DNA from 3 places in the Vibrio cortegadensis genome. Region 2 is predicted to be linked to each of the others. Evidence: predicted binding sites of a transcription regulator. Region 2 holds the regulator's gene; each other region holds the start of a gene.
What was found. Region 2 encodes PurR, which represses purine synthesis genes. Its sites were predicted from a motif close to TNANGNAAACGTTTNCNTNA; they were not measured.
Positions count from the first base shown of each region.

Region 1: purM (phosphoribosylformylglycinamidine cyclo-ligase) is a predicted target of PurR. The motif match lies at 4,057-4,076, and genes of this name have one in related genera.
Region 3: OCV39_RS05380 (phosphoribosylaminoimidazolesuccinocarboxamide synthase) is a predicted target of PurR. The motif match lies at 4,475-4,494, and genes of this name have one in related genera.

Region 1 is NZ_AP025472.1:770,953-778,091, forward strand. It holds gene fadE (acyl-CoA dehydrogenase FadE) at 1-176, opposite strand, end outside; gene lpcA (D-sedoheptulose 7-phosphate isomerase) at 575-1,150, shown strand; gene OCV39_RS03620 (class II glutamine amidotransferase) at 1,228-2,073, shown strand; gene purN (phosphoribosylglycinamide formyltransferase) at 2,184-2,822, opposite strand; gene purM (phosphoribosylformylglycinamidine cyclo-ligase) at 2,953-3,993, opposite strand; gene upp (uracil phosphoribosyltransferase) at 4,306-4,932, shown strand; gene OCV39_RS03640 (uracil-xanthine permease family protein) at 5,038-6,288, opposite strand; gene OCV39_RS03645 (DUF2066 domain-containing protein) at 6,521-7,139, shown strand, end outside.
Region 2 is NZ_AP025472.1:1,960,467-1,967,605, reverse strand. It holds gene OCV39_RS09280 (alpha/beta fold hydrolase) at 1-381, shown strand, start outside; gene OCV39_RS09275 (DUF2007 domain-containing protein) at 450-767, opposite strand; gene OCV39_RS09270 (TVP38/TMEM64 family protein) at 764-1,453, opposite strand; gene OCV39_RS09265 (TfoX/Sxy family DNA transformation protein) at 1,623-2,213, opposite strand; cyclic di-GMP riboswitch class I at 2,327-2,408, opposite strand; gene purR (HTH-type transcriptional repressor PurR) at 2,565-3,569, opposite strand; gene torD (molecular chaperone TorD) at 3,961-4,608, opposite strand; gene torR (two-component system response regulator TorR) at 4,845-5,558, shown strand; gene elyC (envelope biogenesis factor ElyC) at 5,685-6,533, opposite strand; gene cmoM (tRNA uridine 5-oxyacetic acid(34) methyltransferase CmoM) at 6,603-7,139, shown strand, end outside.
Region 3 is NZ_AP025472.1:1,175,046-1,182,184, reverse strand. It holds gene ydiJ (D-2-hydroxyglutarate dehydrogenase YdiJ) at 1-189, opposite strand, end outside; gene OCV39_RS05405 (DUF3334 family protein) at 404-1,093, shown strand; gene OCV39_RS05400 (DUF2786 domain-containing protein) at 1,299-1,982, shown strand; gene OCV39_RS05395 (J domain-containing protein) at 2,084-3,157, shown strand; gene OCV39_RS05390 (hypothetical protein) at 3,327-3,509, shown strand; gene OCV39_RS05385 (hypothetical protein) at 3,917-4,387, shown strand; gene OCV39_RS05380 (phosphoribosylaminoimidazolesuccinocarboxamide synthase) at 4,625-5,728, shown strand; gene OCV39_RS05375 (hypothetical protein) at 5,892-6,269, opposite strand; gene OCV39_RS05370 (helicase-related protein) at 6,520-7,139, opposite strand, start outside.

The DNA.
Region 1 (7,139 bases), 1.2 Mb from region 2:
AAAACGGCGACAGATAAAGCATAAGTACACCAACCTATAAGCCCCGCATAACCAAAGGCGGTAAGTGCAAGCATGGTAGCGGTAAGTAATAACAGTGACCGAGTGAGTGATGTGCGGTGGTAGAAGCACAGTCCTAACACGACTGTAAATCCTAATATAGAGAGCAAGATATCCATAAATATGTCCTTATCAAACGCGTTTCTCGTGTGCACGTTTGTCTGTTTTAAAATCCCTGACCTAACAGGAGAGGTCTAACCAGTTACAAGTGTAAATGAAATATTAACAAAATGTAAAATATCTAACTGTATAAAAAGTGATCTAAGTAGAGTAAACGTTCTAAAATTGCGATCTTGGTGCTGATTAACTGAACAAATAGAGTGATGGAGTGGAATAAAACTTGGTTTCTTGAAGCTTAACTATCGACACTCTGAAATGTTTGTGGGTAAACTCAAAGTAATAAACGGCTCTCATTCCTAATTGAGTTAATTTGTTTGCAGTTGGTTTTTGTAAGGCGTTTTTACGCGACAATAATGCTGCATAACAATAATGTTGCAAAATCATAAAGAGACACGCTATGTATCAAGATCTAATTAAAAATGAGCTAACAGAAGCGGCTGACGTATTAAATGCATTTTTATCGGATGACCATAATATTGCCCAAATTGAAGCGGCAGCTAAAATGATTGCTGACTCGTTTAAACAGGGTGGCAAAGTGTTATCTTGTGGTAACGGTGGCTCACACTGTGATGCGATGCATTTTGCTGAAGAACTAACCGGGCGTTATCGTGAGGATCGTCCTGGCTATCCTGGTATTGCGATTTCAGACCCAAGCCACCTTTCATGTGTAAGTAATGACTTTGGTTATAACTTTGTGTTCTCGCGTTACTTAGAAGCTGTGGGCAGTAAAGGTGATGTATTGTTTGGACTTTCCACTTCTGGAAACTCAGCAAACATTCTTAATGCGATTGATGCCGCTAAAGCGAAAGGCATGAAGAGCATTGCTTTGACGGGCAAAGATGGAGGCAAAATGGCGGGTTGTGCTGATATTGAAATTCGCGTGCCGCATTTTGGATATGCTGATCGTATCCAAGAGATCCATATCAAAATTATTCATATCATTATCCAACTCATTGAAAAAGAGATGGAATAAGCAACATACCATTGATTCAACATTGGCGCGAAAGTGAGCGCCAATGATGGTTTATATATTAGGGAGTAAGTTAAGCCATGTGTGAATTGCTCGGAATGAGCGCTAATGTTCCAACCGATATCTGTTTTAGTTTTACCGGTTTGATGCAACGTGGTGGAAACACTGGACCTCATCGTGATGGCTGGGGGATTACTTTTTATGAAGGTAAAGGTTTTCGTACCTTTAAGGATCCTAACCCGAGCTGTGAGTCTAAAATTGCTGAATTAGTTCAGAATTATCCGATCAAAAGTCGAGCTGTCATTAGTCATATCAGGCAAGCGAACCGTGGTGGTGTTAATTTAGAGAATACTCATCCTTTCACCCGTGAGCTATGGGGACGTTACTGGACTTTTGCTCATAATGGGCAGTTGACTGAGTACCAAGAGCTCAATTCAGGGCGCTTCCGTCCCGTGGGCGAAACCGATAGTGAAATGGCTTTTTGCTGGCTCGTTAAACAGTTAGAAGAGCGATACCCTGAGCCTCCACAAGATATGGAAGGCATGTTTCGCTATGTTGCTCAGTGCTGTGAGAAGCTAAAAGAGAAAGGTGTATTTAATATGTTGCTCAGTGATGGTGAATACGTCATGACATATTGTACCAATCATCTTTACTGGATCACTCGCCGAGCGCCTTTTGGTAAAGCGAGCTTGATTGATGAAGACGTTGAAATTAACTTTCAAGAAGAGACGACACCCAATGATGTTGTATCCGTCATTGCGACTCAACCTTTAACGGATAATGAACAGTGGCACCGAATGAAACCGAATGAATTCGCGTTATTCCACTTTGGTGAACTGATCGATGGGAATGCGGAAGCGTTAGTGGATGTGGCTTATGCGCCTGCTAAAGTTGCCAGCCAAGCTCCGACTCAGCCGCTAGAGTAATTTATTGTTCGTCACACAAACATTTGTCTAAGTTCGGCTTTTCGGTCATCAACTGTGATGGCGTCAATACCGAACTTAGAACATGTTTACGGGTTTATTTCTTAAATGGGTTACTCTTCTGCGTAGCCATGCTCACCAAGTATCTTACCATCTAAATGCGCTTTTCCATCTATCATGGCTAATCGGCCTTCAATAAACCATTTAGTCACCAGAGGGTAAATTTGGTGCTCTTGAGTTAATACTCGCTCGGCAAGATCTTCAGCACTATCGTCAGGAAATACGGGGACTTTGGCTTGTAAAACAACAGGCCCACCATCTAACTCTTCTGTCACAAAGTGAACACTTGTTCCGTGTTCTTTATCTTGTGCGTCAATGGCGCGTTGATGAGTATGTAAGCCTGGGTATTTAGGAAGCAGGGAAGGGTGGATGTTCAGCATCTTTCCTACGTAGCGCTGGACAAACTCTCGGCTCAGAATTCGCATATACCCCGCGAGAATGATCAGATCCGGTTGGTAAGCGTCAATTTGGCACATTAACTCATGATCAAACTCTTTTCTTGAATCATGGTTGAGAGGGTCAACGAAATGCGCACTTACGCCCGATTTTTTTGCTCGCTGTAAACCATAAGCATCTTGCTTGTTGGAAAATACCGCACACACTTTTGCATCGGTGATTGAAGATTCGCAAGCATCTAATATTGCTTGTAGATTACTACCACTACCAGAAATTAAAACGACAATATTTTTCATGCTGTTGGCTCAACGTTAGAATGTCAGATAGACAATGTACTTAGAAATTATAGGGTTTTCTATAGGCTAGATAGCAGAATGAGGACTCAAGAGCCCTCATTCATTAAACTAAGTTATGATTTGAAATGAATCAGTTGATCTCAACTTGTTCTTCATTTTCAGCGGCAATGGCAATCTCACCGATAACCCAAGCATTCTCACCTTCCGCTTTGAGAAGTTCCACAGCTGCATCGGCTTGATCTTTAGGTAGAGCAACCACAAGACCTACGCCACAGTTGAACGTGCGGTACATCTCAAATGTGTCCACATTGCCTTTCTCTTGTAGCCAGCTAAAAATTGCAGGCCATTCCCAGCTTTTACCATCGATGACAGCTTTCGTGCCTTCAGGTAGTACGCGAGGGATATTTTCCCAAAAACCGCCGCCAGTAATGTGTGAGATAGCGTGAATATCATGTTCAGCAATCATTTTTAGTGCTGACTTAATGTAAATCTTTGTTGGCTCAAGAAGGTGTTCGCCAATTGTGCGACCTTCTAGCTCTTCATTCTTATCAGCACCAGAGACTTCAAGCACTTTACGAATTAAAGAGTACCCATTGGAGTGAGGGCCGCTAGAGCCGACAGCGATAAGCGCATCACCAGCGGCAACCTTAGTGCCATCGATAATGTCTTCTTTTTCTACTACGCCAACGCAGAAGCCTGCAACGTCGTAGTCTTCGCCTTCATACATCCCTGGCATTTCAGCGGTTTCACCACCAATTAGAGCACAGCCAGCTTGGACACAACCTTCCGCAATACCAGACACAACATCAGCTGCCGTATCAACGTCCAGTTTTCCAGTTGCGTAGTAATCTAGGAAGAAAAGAGGCTCACCACCTTGAACGATAAGATCGTTCACACACATCGCCACTAGATCAATACCAATGGTGTCATGTTTTTTCATATCCAAAGCAAGGCGGAGTTTAGTTCCAACGCCATCGGTACCAGAAACTAGTACGGGTTCTTTGTATTTAGTTGGAAGTTGACAAAGGGCACCAAAGCCACCAATGCCACCCATCACTTCTGGGCGACGAGTGCGTTTTACGGCACCTTTAATACGGTCAACTAGTGCATTACCTGCATCGATATCTACGCCTGCGTCTTTGTAGCTTAAAGAAGAGTTATTACCGCTCACGGGACAGTCCTCGGTCTTAAGTTAGATGTGAAAACGGCGCTATTCTACCAGTGCTTAAACTCAAAGAGCAAACGTTTGCGCAAGTTTTTTTATTTGTCATTTCCGTTGAAACTGTTCACCTATTGATCTATCAAGGCATGAGCTCAAATGACCGAAGTATTTTCACTCTTTTATGAAACACAGAATAAGTTATTAGCCTTTTGTAAATTCATAATTGACACAGTTTTGCTGGGGATTTTCTCTGAAACTTTGCATGGAAAGATGTATAATCTGAAGGTTTATTTAAATATTGCCTAAAAACCGGAGATGGAAATGAAAGTTGTTGAAGTAAAACACCCGCTAGTTAAGCATAAAATTGGCCTAATGCGCGAAGGTGACATTAGTACTAAGCGTTTCCGCGAGCTAGCAACTGAAGTGGGTAGCCTACTGACTTACGAAGCAACCTCAGATTTTGAGACAGAGCGTGTGACAATTGAAGGTTGGAATGGTCCTGTTGAAGTGGATCAAATTAAAGGTAAAAAAGTGACGGTTGTTCCTATTCTTCGTGCTGGTCTTGGCATGATGGATGGTGTGTTAGAGCATATGCCAAGTGCTCGTATTAGTGTTGTTGGTATCTATCGTGATGAAGAAACACTAGAACCAGTACCGTACTTCAACAAGCTAGCATCAAACATTGATGAGCGCATTGCATTAGTTGTTGATCCAATGTTAGCGACTGGCGGTTCTATGATTGCAACCTTAGATCTACTGAAAGAACAAGGCTGTAAGGTATTTAAAGTGCTAGTACTTGTCGCGGCTCCTGAAGGCATTGAAGCGCTTAAAAAAGCACACCCAGATGTAGAGCTTTATACTGCTGCAATCGATGAAAAATTGAATGATAAAGGTTACATCGTTCCTGGTTTAGGTGATGCAGGCGATAAGATCTTCGGTACTAAATAATCTCTACCTTGGTAGGGTTTAAAATCGATTAGAAAATAAAAAGCCATACCGATTAAGGTATGGCTTTTTTTGTGTGCTCGATTTTTATTCGATTTTCAGCGAAAACTAACGCTCACTCTCTTCCATTTGAGCATTATCGACAATATGGTTTTCACCCATCTCATGGGGCAAAATTAAGTTAAGTAGGATTGCGACAATACCACATAAACTTACGCCTTGTAGGCTAAAGTCACCTACACCCAGAGCCATACCACCAATACCAAAGACTAGCGTTACAGCAACGATGACTAAGTTGCGAGACTTGTGCAGATCCACATTGTTCTTGATTAGAGTATTAAGGCCAACCGTTGCAATTGAACCGAATAGCAGAATCATAATACCACCCATAACAGGCACAGGAATGGTCTGTAATAGCGCGCCAAGTTTGCCAACAAGTGCAAGAACAATCGCGGTAATCGCCGCCCAAGTCATAATGACAGGGTTAAATGCTTTGGTCAGCATTACTGCACCAGTGACTTCACTGTAAGTTGTATTCGGTGGCGCTCCAACCATAGAGGCTGCAATTGTCGCAATTCCGTCGCCAGCAATGGTTCTGTGTAGACCTGGTTTTTTAAGGTAATTTTTACCTGTTACGTTAGAGATTGCGAGCATATCACCTACGTGTTCAACTGCTGGTGCAATGGCGACAGGGATCATGAATAAAATCGCGTTGATGTTGAATTCAGGGAACGTAAAGTTTGGCATTGAAAGCCAAGATGCCTGTGCAACAGGAGTGAAATCAACTACGCCATAGAATAGGCTTAAGACATAACCCGCTAAGATACCGCCAGCAATAGGTAGTAATCGAAGAAAGCCTTTACCGATAGTGCTGATTGCAATAGTCGTGAACAGCGACACACTCGAAATCCATAATGCCGCGCTACCATCGATAAGTTGAATTGCGCCATCGCCACTCTTACCTAGCGCCATGTTTACCGCTGTTGGTGCAAGACCTAAACCAATCACCATAATCACTGGGCCAACCACAACTGGTGGAAGAATCTTATGAATGATCTCTACGCCTTTCACCTTGATTAAAGCACCCATCAATACATACACAACCCCAGCGGCCATTAAGCCACCCATGGTTGCGCCAATTCCCCAAGTTTGAATGCCGAACATGATTGGTGCAATAAACGCAAAAGAAGAAGCTAAGAAAATCGGGACGGTACGTTTGGTGATAAATTGAAATAAAAGTGTACCAACGCCTGCGCCAAATAGAGCAACGCTTGGATCTAACCCTGTTAATAATGGAACAAGAACTAATGCGCCGAAGGCGACAAATAGCATTTGTGCACCTTGAATTGCATTTTTCATATTTGGTATCCCTGTAAGTCTGAAAATAAAATTTGCAGGATTCTACCACTCTGCAAACGATTGCTTTAGTGTTTTGATCAAAAAAAACTGGCAAATAGCAAAAAAAGTTAATGTTTGTTGAGATAATCGACAATAAAGGTGCAAATTTTCACCTAGCGCTGAAGTTGTTGTCTTGCTCCTGCATTCATAGTTGCTTATCATCAACGCTTAAGTACTAATTTTTAGGATTACTATGCGCAACTTCGCTCTACTGTTTATGGGATTACTATCCTTGCCAACTTATGCATTGACTCAAGTGGATCTGTATCGTTCTGAAATCGTTATTAATAATGAAGAGAAGGATGCGGAAACAGTGGCTCGTGTTCAAGGCTTGCAACAAGTTATTGTAAGAGCGACAGGTTCGACGGTGGCACTTGAAAATGAAGTGGTTCGTAAAGCCCTAAGGCAGAGTGCGCAGTATTTAACTCAAATGGGGTATGGCGAACTTGATCAGCAACAAACGCTAAAAATGTCATTTAATGGTCCACAATTACGCGCATTATTAACTCAGGCTCAGTTGCCTTATTGGCCAGAGAGTCGTGCCAATATTTTGGTGTGGTTGGTAGAAGAGCAAAATTATGACCGAATCATTAGCTGGGAGCATTCACCTTCTGCATTGATTACGTCTATACGAGAACAAGCGGATGCTCGTGGCCTACCTATTACCGTTCCTGTCGGGGATTTTGATGATATTACTGGTATCGCGGTTTCTGACCTGTGGGGCGGTTTTGTTTCACCAATCAGTTTAGCCAGCCAACGTTATCCTGTTGATGCGGTCTTAGTATTGCGCGCTCAAGGTAATTCATTGCGCT
Region 2 (7,139 bases):
CACATTATCCCTTACATGTGGCTGTATAGCCTTTTCGCTTACATTGTTATGCCGCAGCGAAATCAGAAAGAGTCGCGCAACCTCTTTATCCGAGAAGCTAAGAAATTATGCCAGAAAGAATTTAAACGCTGGTTTATGTTGACCTCTGAAGTTAACCCTTTGATGCGCTATTTTAAAGACAGTGAATTACCCATCCCTACACTTTATTTAATGGGTGAGAAAGACTACATGTTTATCCAACCGGTAAAAGAGATGATTGCAGTGCATGAGTCGAGCGAGTTGTGTGAGATTCCCGATTGTGGGCATGTATGTAATGTCGAGCGACCTGAGGAGTTTAATAAGCACTCTATAGAGTTTATTCAAAAACAAATTAACGAGTAGATTATCGGGGAAGAGTACTACTCGTTAACGGTGCGAGTTATATTTATAGAGCTATCATTGCTTAGTAGTTAAATATCGCGGCTATGACTACAACTCCAGCAAACTCCAAATTGCGGTTCATTCTCATTATTACAGTGCTGACAGTGCCATGAATGTTGTTGGTGACTACTGCATTGTTGCTGGTAGTCATCAATAATGGCTTTCGCTTTTAGTGCTTGTTCAGGGTTGTGTAACCAAATATAAGCATCTGTATCATCATTTAGTGGTAACTCGCCACGAAGACCAAACAACCCCTCACCTCGAACTTCACAGTCGATGCGTTCGCTCTTCAACCATTCACACACGATATGCGCTTCAGTTGGTGTGCTCGCAATAAATGCTTTCATGATTCATTCTCTGCATGAGTTGTCGGTTTAAATTTTGCCATTAACCATTTTGCGATGATAGGAAATAGACCGAGTAGTGCAAATGACGCCAATACGGAGGGTGAAACAATGCCAGAAAGCGAGTCTATTTCGGCAAGCTGTGTGCCTGCATTTAGGTAGACCATGGTACCAGCGAGCATACCTAATTGACTAGTTAGGTAGAATTTTAAGGTGGTGATTGGAGTTAGGCCCATCAATAGATTAATTAAGAAAAATGGGAAAACAGGGATCAAGCGTAATGAGAAGAGATAAAACGCCCCATCTTTTTCAACACCATTATTAATCGCCTCTAGTTTGTCTCCAAACTTACTTTGCACCCAATCTCTTAATAGGAAGCGACTGCTCAAAAACGCTAACGTTGCTCCAATTGTGCTAGCAAAAGAGACCAAGAACAGGCTAAACCAGAATCCAAAAAGAGCAGCGCCTAAAAGTGTGACGACAGCGGCTCCCGGAATTGAAAACGCGGTGATCAATACGTAAGCAAGGAAGTAAATTAGGCCAGCAACGACGAAGTTGTTTTGGATATATTCGTTGAGTACGGCTTGTTGGGCTTTTGCGTTTTCAAGGGTTAGGTATTGACCAAAGTTAACGCCTAAAAAAAGAACAACAGCGACTAAAAGGATACCAATGATTAGTTTTTTACTCATGGAAGAAGCTCCTTGCAAACGTTTATGGGAACAAGTTTATGGAAACAATATGACAAATGTTTTATCGACTTACAAAGATAAGACAGGGAAGCGAGGAGAAATATTTCATATAAATCAAAGAATATAAAAAAACCGCAGCAGAAACGCGGCGGTTTTTTTGATGTGTCGACTAGTTTAGGTCGCTGATTAACTCATTTCGCCTTTCTTGCGGAACGACTGACCAATGAGTGCCATTTATTGCGCCCTCAAGAGCCCATAACAGCTCAACGCTGACAGATGATGAGTGAGTTTGTCTAATTGCTTGGAAAGCGGTTAGAGAGCCTTTGCTGTGCAATTCTTCAACTGTTGCGATACCCGCTTTTTTAAGCATGCGCTCGGTAGCAAGTCTAAGATTAGGTAAATCTTTTAATCGATTTGGCTTAGCCGATGATTGCTGGCTTTTTTCTTGCTGTGCGAATTCTAATGAAGCAACTGCAGTTTTTAAGATTTGCTCAGGTGTATCCCAGCAATTTTCAGGCAAAGCAAAATACTTAGTAACAACGGGGAAACCACGCTTTTTGTAAATGTATGGCTGATAACCTTGTTCTTGGAATTGCTTAGTTGAATCTTTATCAGCACGAATATGTAGTTGATCATTAACTACTAGTGCGAACATTGTGTCATTGGCAAAAATACCAAATCCACCAAACATTGAGCGGGACTTGATAGCGCCAAGTTGCTCAAATAACTTCATAGAGTCTTTTAATACTGGTTTATCCATGCTGTATAGTCTCGGTGTAAAGGATTACGCCACCAAATTTCAGGTCCGAGATAATAGCTAAGTGATGCAAATGTACTGTCAACGAAACGTTAAACTTTGTTTGCATACTTGCCATCGGTAACCCCGCTACCTACCAAATGGTTTAGGCCGGAGGCTTTGCGTCCTATTTTTTCAAATAGTTTGCCCTGTGCGTGACACTCATAGCATATAGGAAAATATTGAATAGGTATCACATTTTAGGTTTTAAAATGAGACATTGGTCCAATAATTCATGAGCTTGATGTGGGTTGAGTTGCAGTTTAGGTGTTGTGAATGCGCACTGATTAATACGCATTCATTTGAGTATTTTAATTAAATAAGTTTTTTTACCGTATCCCGAACTACGATTTCAGGGTGCATTTCAAAGATGCGTTTATCGTGCTCTTTGTCTTTGATTCGTTCCAATAAAATCTCAAATGCAGTTTTACCAACACGTCTTTTTGGTTGGTGGACTGTAGTTAGTGGTGGAGAGAAATATTCTGCTAATTCAATGTTGTCGTAACCAATAACAGAGATGTCGTCAGGGATTCTAATCCCTTTCTGCTGCAAGCGGCTCATCAATCCTAAAGCCATTGTGTCATTGAAACAGAAGACAGCCGTTGGGCGATTTTCCATATTCACAATTTTATCAGCAGCAAGTACTGCAGTATCACATTCAAAATTGCCTTCGATGATCCAATCTTCATTCACATCAATATCGGCACCCTTGAGAGCTCGTCGATAGCCTAAAATTCGCTCTTTACATGCAACCTTATCGAAATGACCACTTAAGCATGCAATATCGGTATGACCGTTATCAAGCAAGTACTTAGTCGCAAGGTAAGCGCCTTCTTCAGAATTATCGATGATCTTATCGGCTTGCGAACTTTCAGGGCCCCAGTCCATGATCACTTTAGGGATATCAGAGTGACGATCTAACATCTCTTTTAGCTCTTCAGTTAAATCTGAACACATGACTAACATGCCATCAACACGCTTTTCGGCAAGCATGCGGATATAATCACGCTGCTTTTCGTAAATTCCACCAGTATTACAAAGAATCAGCGTGTAGCCCTGTCGATAACAGTAACTCTCAACGCCATCAATTACTTCTGAAAAGAATAAATTGGTAGATTGAGTCACGAGCATACCAATGGTGCGTGTGGTATTACATTTTAAACTTCTCGCAACGGCACTTGGAGCATAGTTTAATTCGTCTACCGCTTTCATTACCTTTTCTTGAGTCGTTTCAGCAACAAATCGAGTTTTGTTGATGACGTGAGAAACGGTAGTTGTGGATACGCCTGCTAAGCGTGCGACATCTTTTATTGTAGCCATGGTGTTATCCTGTCGAGGTGCTACTTAATACAGTGGTTAACTCATATAATAGTCAACCAAGTAGCGTAAATACTATCTCTTAATAGCAATTGCCGATTCACGTTACTTCACATCGTGAATCATCGAGAGATAGCAAGGTATTAAGAAACACAAAAACCGCCTTATATCAGCGGTTTGCATTTGTAATCATATTTTATCGTTTGCGGTCACAATTTTAGACCGCAAACGCTTCACTGGCAATGGATATTGGACCAGTTTAGTGGGTGTTGTCACATTTAATTATAAGAGGGTCAATACAAAACTACCAAGTGAAGTGAACCTAGTCTCACTTGATAGTTTAAAATGTGATAAATAACCACGAATTACCGATGGGAATTATAAATTTGAGAGGTTATTCGCCTGTTAGGTATTGGCAATCTAATTGGCAGAAGGCGACTAATACTTGAGCTACGCTTGCATAAAAACCAAACTCATCATATTGATCGCATTTAGCACTAAACTGTGGGATCCAAGAAAGGATATGAGTTTGAATGAAAGATTCTTGCTCAATTAATGCATCATCAAGGTGTTTCTCTTGCTCAAGCTCATTTGAACGAATAATTAAATTACCTAAAAAGTCGAGTTCAATGGCAATGTGGTCTGCTGGTTCATTCAATGATTCACTCACTGCAATGCCGTGCTTTGACATTAATGCTGCCATCTCTTGAGCCGGAACATCATTCAATAAACCTTGCTTTCCAATGTACATAGAAGCGTATGGAAGAGCGGCGTTCTTATCTGATTTTAAAAATAGATCACAATAGTCAGCGGAAAGCTCTAATTGAGCGTCTTCACGGTTTTGTAAGCGATTAAGGGCGTCAACTAACTTGTCTATTGAAGGTTTAAGTGTTTCGTTTTCACCTAAGCCAGTCAGAAAAGTGCGAATCTCTTGAGAGTTATAGCTGTCTAACTCTTGTTGAGTTAACTCTTTTGCGAAAAGGCTAGATAGCCACCAGTAAATCTCTGCACGCTTTTCATTGAATGCTTTTGTTTCGATCATCGTTATTGCTCCGAGTATTATTCTCACTATAGTCTAACCAATAAAAATGAATAACAGTAACTACATTAAATAAGAAAAGTGACTGAATATGACTAAATATTAACGCGTGAGCTATGCTTGTCTTGAATCAAGAAAAAATGATCTTTCCTGATTTTAAACCATCTATTGCTAGAAATATTACTATTTATGAATAGAATAGTAAGCATAGACGAAATAACTAAAAGAAAAGGGTGTAGATGAGCTATCACGTATTGGTCGTTGAAGACGATGTAGTAACCCGTAGTAAACTTGTTGGTTACTTCCAGAATGAAGGGTATGCCGTAAGCGAAGCAGAAAATGGCGCTCAAATGAGAGAAGTACTACAGAGCAATCTTGTAGATTTGATTATGTTAGATATCAATCTACCTGGAGAAGATGGCTTAATGCTAACTCGTGAATTACGCAGCCAATCGGATATAGGCATTATTTTAGTTACTGGACGCACGGATAGCATCGATAAAATTGTAGGCCTTGAAATGGGGGCTGATGATTACGTGACTAAACCCTTTGAACTTAGAGAGCTTTTAGTTCGAGTTAAAAATTTATTATGGCGAATTTCGGCAGCGCGTAACGCATCTAGCGTGGCGGTGGCTGAGTGCGAAAATGAAAACTTAGTTCGTTTTGGTGAATGGACGTTTGACATACAACGTCGCGCATTAAGCAAAAATGGCGAGCCTGTAAAACTGACGAAAGCAGAATACGAACTGTTAGTTGCGCTGTCCTCATACCCTAACCAAGTATTGAGCCGTGAGCGTATCCTGAATATGATTAGCCATCGGGTTGATGCTCCAAACGATCGAACTATTGATGTTCTTATTCGTCGAATGCGTGCCAAAATGGAATTTGATCCTAAGAACCCGCAAATTTTTGTAACGGTTCACGGTGAAGGTTATATGTTCGCTGGCGACTGATATTACTCACAGTAACAGATTGATATAAAAGAGCCGAAGGTATTCCCTTCGGCTTTTTTGTTGAGGTCTATTTTGGAAAGGGACGCTAGCATAGCGTTTAGAAGATTAATGTAAGGTTTATCGCCTCTAGAGTGATTGAACGGGTTTCGGTTCCATCTCTTTATAGTCCCCGTCAATCAAATCTCGAGCTTTTTGCCAAAGTTGTCCCATCGTTTCATGCCAATAGCGCTCTGTTTGTTCCAAGTATTTGGCTTTAGGGGCGTATTTTTCCCAAGGTTGGTTAATGTTGTCATAAGCAAGGTAATTAGTTGGAGCTGGAAAAGGGGTGATACCTGCTTGATTAAATTCATACAAGGCACGCTTCATATGGCTTGCAGACGTCACTAAAACCATTTTCTTCACCCGAACAAAAGCCGCCGCTTGTCTTGCTTCTTCCCACGTATCTTTTGCTGTTTCTAACAGAATGATATCGGGTTTAGCGACACCTAATGCCAGCGCGACTTTTGCCATCATCCGGGCATTACTAAATTCAGACCCACCGGCATAACCAGAAAGAATCAATTTCGAGCCAGGGTATAGGCGCATAATTCGAATGCCTTCATTAAGACGCATTAACGCGGTGCGGCTTAATTCTGATGTCGGAGGTATGTCGCTATCCACGACATGGCCACTCCCTAGTACCATGACATAATCAATGGACTCATCAACAGGAAGAAACCCGCTGAATTCTCTCTCCATAGGCATTAATAGACGTGTAGAAACTGGTTGGAAGGATATAAGGAAAATACCACATAGCGAAAATAGGATAATCAGAGATCCTGTCTTCCTACGGGCGGTAAACATAATTAACAATAACCCCAAAAAACCTAGGATTAGCATTGCCGGTAGCGGCATTAACAACGATGAAACTACTTTTTTCAGTTCAAACATACATAAATAGCCCGAAAAAACATCACTTGATAATAAAAAAGGCATAAGCTTCTTTATTCCTGCATTCCATGTGACAGAATAGCAGCACGATTTACTATGATAACCTAACCTGCCGTGACTGAAGATCGCAATTTCGACGATATTGCCCACAAATTTGCAAAAAACATTTATGGTTCTGACAAAGGCGATATTCGTCAGAGCATTTTGTGGGAAGACTTAGAGCTCGCATTATCAACCTTTGATGAGCAACAGAGATCACTTAGCATTCTTGATGCTGGTGGCGGTCTTGCTCAAATGTCGCAAAAGATTGCTGAACTCGGACATCAAGTCACATTATGTGATCTATCTTCTGAAATGCTGCAACTTGCTAAGGTTGATATTGCAAAAAACGGTTTGCTTGAGCAGTATCGGCTGATTCATTCTCCGATACAGGCAATCGGCAGTCATCTTGATGACAAAGTCGATGTTGCTATGTTCCATGCTGTAATGGAGTGGTTGGCCGATCCGAAAACAGCGTTAGATATCGTTCTCGATCAGGTTAAGCCTGGTGGAGTGGCCTCTATCATGTTTTATAATCACCACGGTCTGGTTTTTAAGAATGTGATTTGTGGCAATATCCCTCACGTGCTTGACGGTATGCCACATAGGAAA
Region 3 (7,139 bases), 790 kb from region 2:
ATCTTGAGTGGTTCGAGGGTGAACAACGGCTTGAGGGAGTTGTTGGTAAACACTGTTGTCTGTCGCCACCGCGAGACGGCTAGAATATTGAGATTCAATATCGCCAGAGAAACCAGCGGTTTTAAGTTCGTCTAAAAAGCAGACGACAACGGGATCAACATCCGTATTTAAATGAAGTCTTGGTAACATTGCGCTTCCTGCCCCTACTACGCTGATCCAATCAGCTATGGGTTTTGGTTAAAATAATCTTATTCTTTGAATTTAGTCACTTTACACCATCTAAAAAGGTGATCAAATCAGAATCTCAAGACGAAAATGAAACAAGTACTTCCGTTTTTATTTTTACAAGTCACAATGACGACATATAGCATATAAATTGACGCATTTAACGAGCGAATAAATAATGAAAAAAAATAAAGTAGTGACAACCGAAGACATCCTTCTCAAACTTTGTCAGTCAGTGTCTGGTGTACTCACATCTGCAACCAATTCAAAAGTGTCTTACTCTGCAATGGTGCAGAAAATCAACAAAACGAGCCTTAAACCTGATTTCGGCTGTTTCGTTCTATTTGACGGTGGCTTTTCTGGGTTAGTCGTTATCAACTTCACATCAAAGGCAGCATTAGAGCTTTACGCGAACTACATGCGTAATATGGGCATGCCAGAAGATGAATTAGCGGTTTTGCACACGTCAGATGAGGTTGGAGACGTTCTTGGTGAACTGACTAACCAATTAGTTGGCGACTTTACCAATAAGATCCGTAAAGAACTACAAACCAACATTACTCAAAACCAACCAAAAATGTTGTCACTGAATAAACAGGTAAACCTTTCTGTTGATACTAATCTAGATCGCCCACAAGCGCGTCGTGTTACTTTCTCGACTGAGAAAAACAACATTTTCTACCTTGAGTTGGCGATGGATAAAACAGAATTCATTCAATTAGAAGAATTTGAAATTGAAAAAGAGCAGTGCCCAGATTCAATTTTAGCGTCGACTCAAAAGAAAATGAAAGAAGAGCAGAATAAAACTGCAGCGGCATCAGGCGGCAACGATGCAGCAGCCGATCTTCTCGATGAGCTAGGTATTTAACCCTCACGCTCTACGACACTAATCAACGCCATCGACGAACTTCATTGGAAGCGAACATCGATGGCGTTTTTATTTCACATGTTTCCAAGATATCCAATCATTCTCTCCGCTAAGATTCTTTTTTCTCTCTACCGTTTTGAGTTAAATCTAAAAAACAGGTAAAATGTCTGACTCTTCAAAATAAGCGGATGTTAACAAGCAGTAGATGGATAAGAAAAAAGCCCTAAAGAAAATTGCCAAATGCCTAGAGCTTGGAAATTCAGCCAACGTCAATGAAGCAGCTAATGCCATCAAAATGGCTCATGCCTTGATGGTTAAATATGGCTTGGATAAGGATGATATTGAATTTATCAAAATGGGCAAAACTCAGTCCAGTCACCTTCTACCTGCTAATGTCAGTTCGACTATTTTACGTGTGATCCGCGGTATCAATACTAGATTCGGTGTCGAAGCCGTATTACTTAATCATAAAGGTCTGAAACGCGTTGAATTTATTGGTGAAGCTGACCGCGCTATTTTTGCAGCCTTTGCTTTTGATATCGTTTATCGTGAATTGAATGAGCATACTGGTCAGTTCCGAAACAGTTTTTCTGGTTCAGGCACAAGTAACCTTGAAGTGACTCGTCGAGTGAATTCCTTTGTTTCTGGTTGGGTTGAAGGTGCACTAGAGAAACTTCCTATTATTACGCCTGATGAAGAGTCTGCGAATAAGATCAATAATTACATTGATAAAGAGTTTGAAAATATCGATCGCGAAACCTTCAAGCAGCAATTAAGAGAAGCGATGAAAAATTTAACCGCTGATTATGAAGTTGGATTAAAGAAAGGCCGTAAAGTCTCTGTCAATCGTCCGATTAATGGGGCACAAGAACTCAAGAGACTTAAGTAACGGCACTCGCGATAAAATGTTAAGATACCGCATGCGATTCAGTTCATACTTTAGCTGAATCGTGCGTGATTACTTACCCTGACTATAAGAAGCCTTATTTAATGAAACGTTATTTGCTCATTTTTGCTTTTCTCTTCGTAAGCCTAACTTGCAATTTAGCGTATTCCAGCACTGATAATATCGCCCTTCTGACAGCCAAAGCGAATCAAAACGATCCTCAGGCTCAGTATAACCTCGCTCAATCTTACGCTTTAGGCGTCGACACCGAAAAAAACATCGACACAGCATTTCATTGGTATCAGCAAGCCGCAAAAAGTGGCCATAAAGCCGCGCAGTACAAATTAGCTCAAGCCTATGAACTCGGGGAAGGCACCACGATAAACCTTGAACATGCACTTCGCTGGTACACACAACTTGCTCTTGAGGGGGATAGCAAAGCGCCTTTGAAATTAGCGAGCCTATTTGAACGTACTAACGTTGATATTAGTGAACTAGATATGGCTGAAATCTGGTACCAAATTGCGGCAGACACCCTTTCCGATGCTAAGTTAAACACTCAAGCGGAGGATGGCTATTATCGAGTATTAGAGAGACAATTCAATACTCAAAGAGCCAAGCAACTCTCTTCTATTGACCAACTTGACGCTCAAATTGACCCCATCACTCTGGATATTCCTCAAGATGAACAGGACCTACCTGAAAATTCTGATAGTTGGTCATTTAAAACGTTCATGAACCAACTCAATATTTTTAGCGGTGACTCCAGCATTTTCATATATGCCCCTTGGCTAATTATCGCCATTCTCAGTCTAGTATTGATCATGGCAGTGAAACGCAATCGTCATGATCAAACCAATGAATTGATGGAGCAACAACTGAAGCTTCAGGAAGAACTAAAAGCTAAAACCTTTACGATAAAGCAGCTTAAGCGCCAACTAGAGACGGTATTTCGTGAATTCAAAAAGCATCAGAACTCTTCTAAAAATCAAAAACTGAATATTTCTTGCGCTATATTTGGCTTTACCCCATCAAACATACCCGATGAGAAAAAAATCAAATTACGCTTTAAACAACTATCAAGAATTTACCATCCAGATATGAAAGGCAGTGAAGAAGAGATGAAACGCTTAAATGGCGCTCTTAAAATAATTCTCCACAATGTTACAAAAAAGTAACAAATAATCAGAATTATCATGTCCAGCTTTCTCTATCTCCTATAAATATTGGCTTAGCAATCGATCTCCCTCTCAAAAATACGTAACAAACAGTTAACTTCATTGTACTATGTATGTCATAATGCACGCCGAAAATGACACCTGAAAACAAAAAGGTGGGGAGAAGATAATGTTCAAAATTGAAGGCGTTTGTGATTGGTGTAAACAGCCAGCTCTACTCGCGAAACATGATTATATTGATGGGAAACACCATCACTCATGTAAAGACTGTAATGCAATGGCAACACTGGATGTACGCCAATTCAATATTGAAGAACAGCAGATGCTCGCACAGCTTCAAAAAGCATCTTAAAGCATAGATAACTGATCGTTGCTCAAAACAGAAAATGGATAGAAAGCGCCGCGTACAAGGCGCTTTTTTGATCCCCCAGCATAAATTTTCAATCACTCTTAATCTAGGCAAACGCTTTATGCGCCAGTTCCCTCTATCTATAATAACGACTGAAAAAACTACTGTATAAGTCATTACTTACACTGGATAAACTCCCTCCTATTTACGTTATTAACTACATCTCGCGTTAACACCTCTCGATACACTCAAAGTGTGAAATAAAATAAACCCCTTAAAAATCAACAAATAATAATTAATGTCGAAATTTAGCTTGTGATCGGAGTCTATAAATCCATCAATTAATACTTGATCTTCTCCCTCAAAATAACTACTGTATAGACATACAGCATGTATAGAAGGACAGTGCCATGACTCCAGTATTTATGATTCAGAAAGCTTTAGCTCAAAAAACTTTGACTCAACAAGCAATGACTCAAAAAGCGATGACGCCATTAACGTTTAACTTTGACACTTTTGATCATCACGCTCATATTACCTCTATCAACTCTGTGCCAACTCAAGCGACACAGTTTTGGAAGCGTATCTCTGAGCTCTCGCATCAAAATCAATGGATACTTTTCACGGCTCAATGTCCGCGCCCTTCCATAAAGCAACTCACACGATTTAACACTTGCAGCAGCAAAGTGATTCATATGAAGGCTTCTAGCTACCAGTCTGAGTTTGAAATCGCAATCAAAGCGATTCAATCAGGTAATGCGAGTGCTGTTGTCGTTAGCAATAATATTGATGAATTTGGTCAACGCCAACTCAACATTTTGGCTAAGAAGCACCAATGCGAAGTGTTTTTTACTGAACATTCATCTCAGGTATTGCACTAATAATTTTGGTTTACCTCATGAACACAGCCCTGTTTGACTAAATTATTTCGCCTCCTTTATCGGAGGTTTTTTTTACTTCCACCAACACTTAGCAAACGTTTGCTTTTTGCTGGATGGAAATTAATTTTCTGGTATGATGCATCCAATAACGATGCCTACTAGAAACGATGCCAACTTGAAATGACGCCTACTAGGTATTTTCTCCGTGTGATGTTTAATAAAAGATAGGAATGTCTAATGAGCTTCGCTGACCAAGTTCTTGCCGTAAATGATGACCTCCCAATTCGTACCAATAAACCTGTTCATAGTGGAAAAGTACGCTCTGTTTATTGGTTGACTGAAGAAGACAGCCAACGATTAATCAAAGAAAAAGGATACAACGTCTCACCGGACGCTCCACTTGCGATTATGGTGATCAGTGATCGTATTTCTGCATTTGATTGCATATGGCGTGGCGAGAATGATTTGAAAGGTGTTCCAGGGAAAGGTGCCGCTTTGAACGCTATTTCTAATCACTGGTTTAAGTTATTTAAAGATCATGGCTTAGCGGATAGCCACATTTTGGATATCCCTCATCCATTTGTCTGGATTGTCCAAAAAGCGCGCCCAGTTATGATTGAAGCTATTTGTCGCCAATATATAACCGGTTCGATGTGGCGCGCCTATGCCAACGGTGAACGAGAGTTTTGCGGTATTGAAATGGCAGATGGCCTTGAAAAAGATAAAGCCCTACCAAACTTGCTTATCACGCCATCAACTAAGGGGATTCTTAAAGGCATTCCTGGTGTTCCAGAAGCTGATGATGTGAATATTACACGTAAGAACCTTGAAGATAACTTTGCCGACTTTAATTTCAGTAAGATTGAAGACATCGCTCAGTATGAAAAATTATTGAAAGAGGGCTTCGGAGTAATAAGTAACGCTTTAGCTCAAGTGGGGCAAACATTTGTCGATACCAAGTTTGAGTTTGGTTATGTGAATGATGCGCAAGGCATTGAAAAACTGATTTATATGGATGAAGTCGGTACTCCTGACTCTTCTAGAATTTGGGACAGCAACGAGTATCAACACGGAAAAATTGTTGAGAACTCTAAAGAGGGTTTCCGTCAGTTTTTACTCAATCACTTCCCAGATCCTGACATCCTTCTTAATAAAAACAGGATGCCTGAAAGAGAAGCACTTGCTCGTGATAATGCGCTTCCACTTGATGCATTAATGTCGGTATCTCGCACTTATATCGATATTGCGGAAAAAGTAACGGGGCAAAAAATAGAGTTAAGCGATAATCCGAAGCAAGAGATCATTGATATCTTAAGCAAAGAGTACAATCTTATTGATTAGTCCAATCTAAGCGATTCTGGTAAAAACAAAAAAAGAGCCATCATTTGGCTCTTTTTTAATGTTCAATTTTCACATCTCTACGTTTACCGAATAAGCACCAATGAACTTTGTTTATGTGGCATTAACTCATGTTCAGCGATTCAACTTAGTCACCAGCCACAAACTAAAGAGTGATGTAAAACTCATCTGGCGACGTGTTATTGATAACCAGTTGGCCGCGATCTTCAATATGCTTAATTTGCTCTTTCTCTAATGGGTAAGGCATTACGACTTTCAGCTCTTCAATCCCTTCAAGTTTGGCAAGTTTCGCCAAAGTGACAATATTGGACTCATCGCTTTTACGTGAGGACATGGATTTCAGTGCCATTTCCCATAAACGATCTTCTGGCTTGGTTAGCTCTTTGATGTTGTCACGCCAAACAATTCCAAATATCGGAGCAAACGAGCTCATTGCCTCTAAAAACGTCCATTTTTTACTGCACGAAGCACCAAGAAACGATGTGTAGTCAAATAGTACGCTCGCATCTTCCTGTTTATCCATAATGTCCCCCGACATAAACGCAACACGATATGTTGTGGTTAATATCAACCAATTCCCCCTATATAGCAATAGGATATAAAAGAACGGTCTTTTATACCCTCTCAACCATTCAAAAGGAAATATGAAACGCAAGCTTCTAACATAATTCACACATTAATTTCAAATATGCGCTTAATTGATTAATATTATGCAGAATAAATAAATACAAATTCGCCATATGTTTACTCCCCATATAAGTTGCATCTATTTATTACCGAACATCGACGACTCGACTCACTTTCTTATATTGAATTCGCCAACCTTTCCACGTTGGTAGCTCCCACCTTTTTGGATCGCCCTTTCTAGACCCTCGCTGATATATCACTTGTATCAACTTCTTCGAGACATAATATTCAACCGTTAACTGAAGATCAGCCAAAGCGATACTTTGAGGGTATTGGTGAGCAAAATCATCAAACTCCCAGTAAGGAATGCCTTCAAATGTAAAGTCACTGTTGTCGAAAATACATAGCTCTTCAACATCCTGAATCTCAAGTTCAGTGAGTTGGTCAATAAGCCACTGCTCAAAAGTAAGTTCATCATGGGTCGAGTGCTGTGCATCAAGTCCTAGCTCTACGTATAATTTCCATAGGTTGATCTCCATTCGCCGTTCGTCAGCGAGCCCGATGAGCCACTCATTTCGATTTACCGCATCAACAATTGGCTTTAAAAGCAGTTCTCCTTCTGGCATCACTTGCCGAGTCGTCAATAGGCGTCCTGCGTATCGCAATTCCATCTCCGTTAGAATTTGATTTTTTCCTGAGCTTTGTTCGCCACTTTTTACCACCGTTGTTTCACCCTGAACCCAATCCCCCAATTCAAGCTCAATTA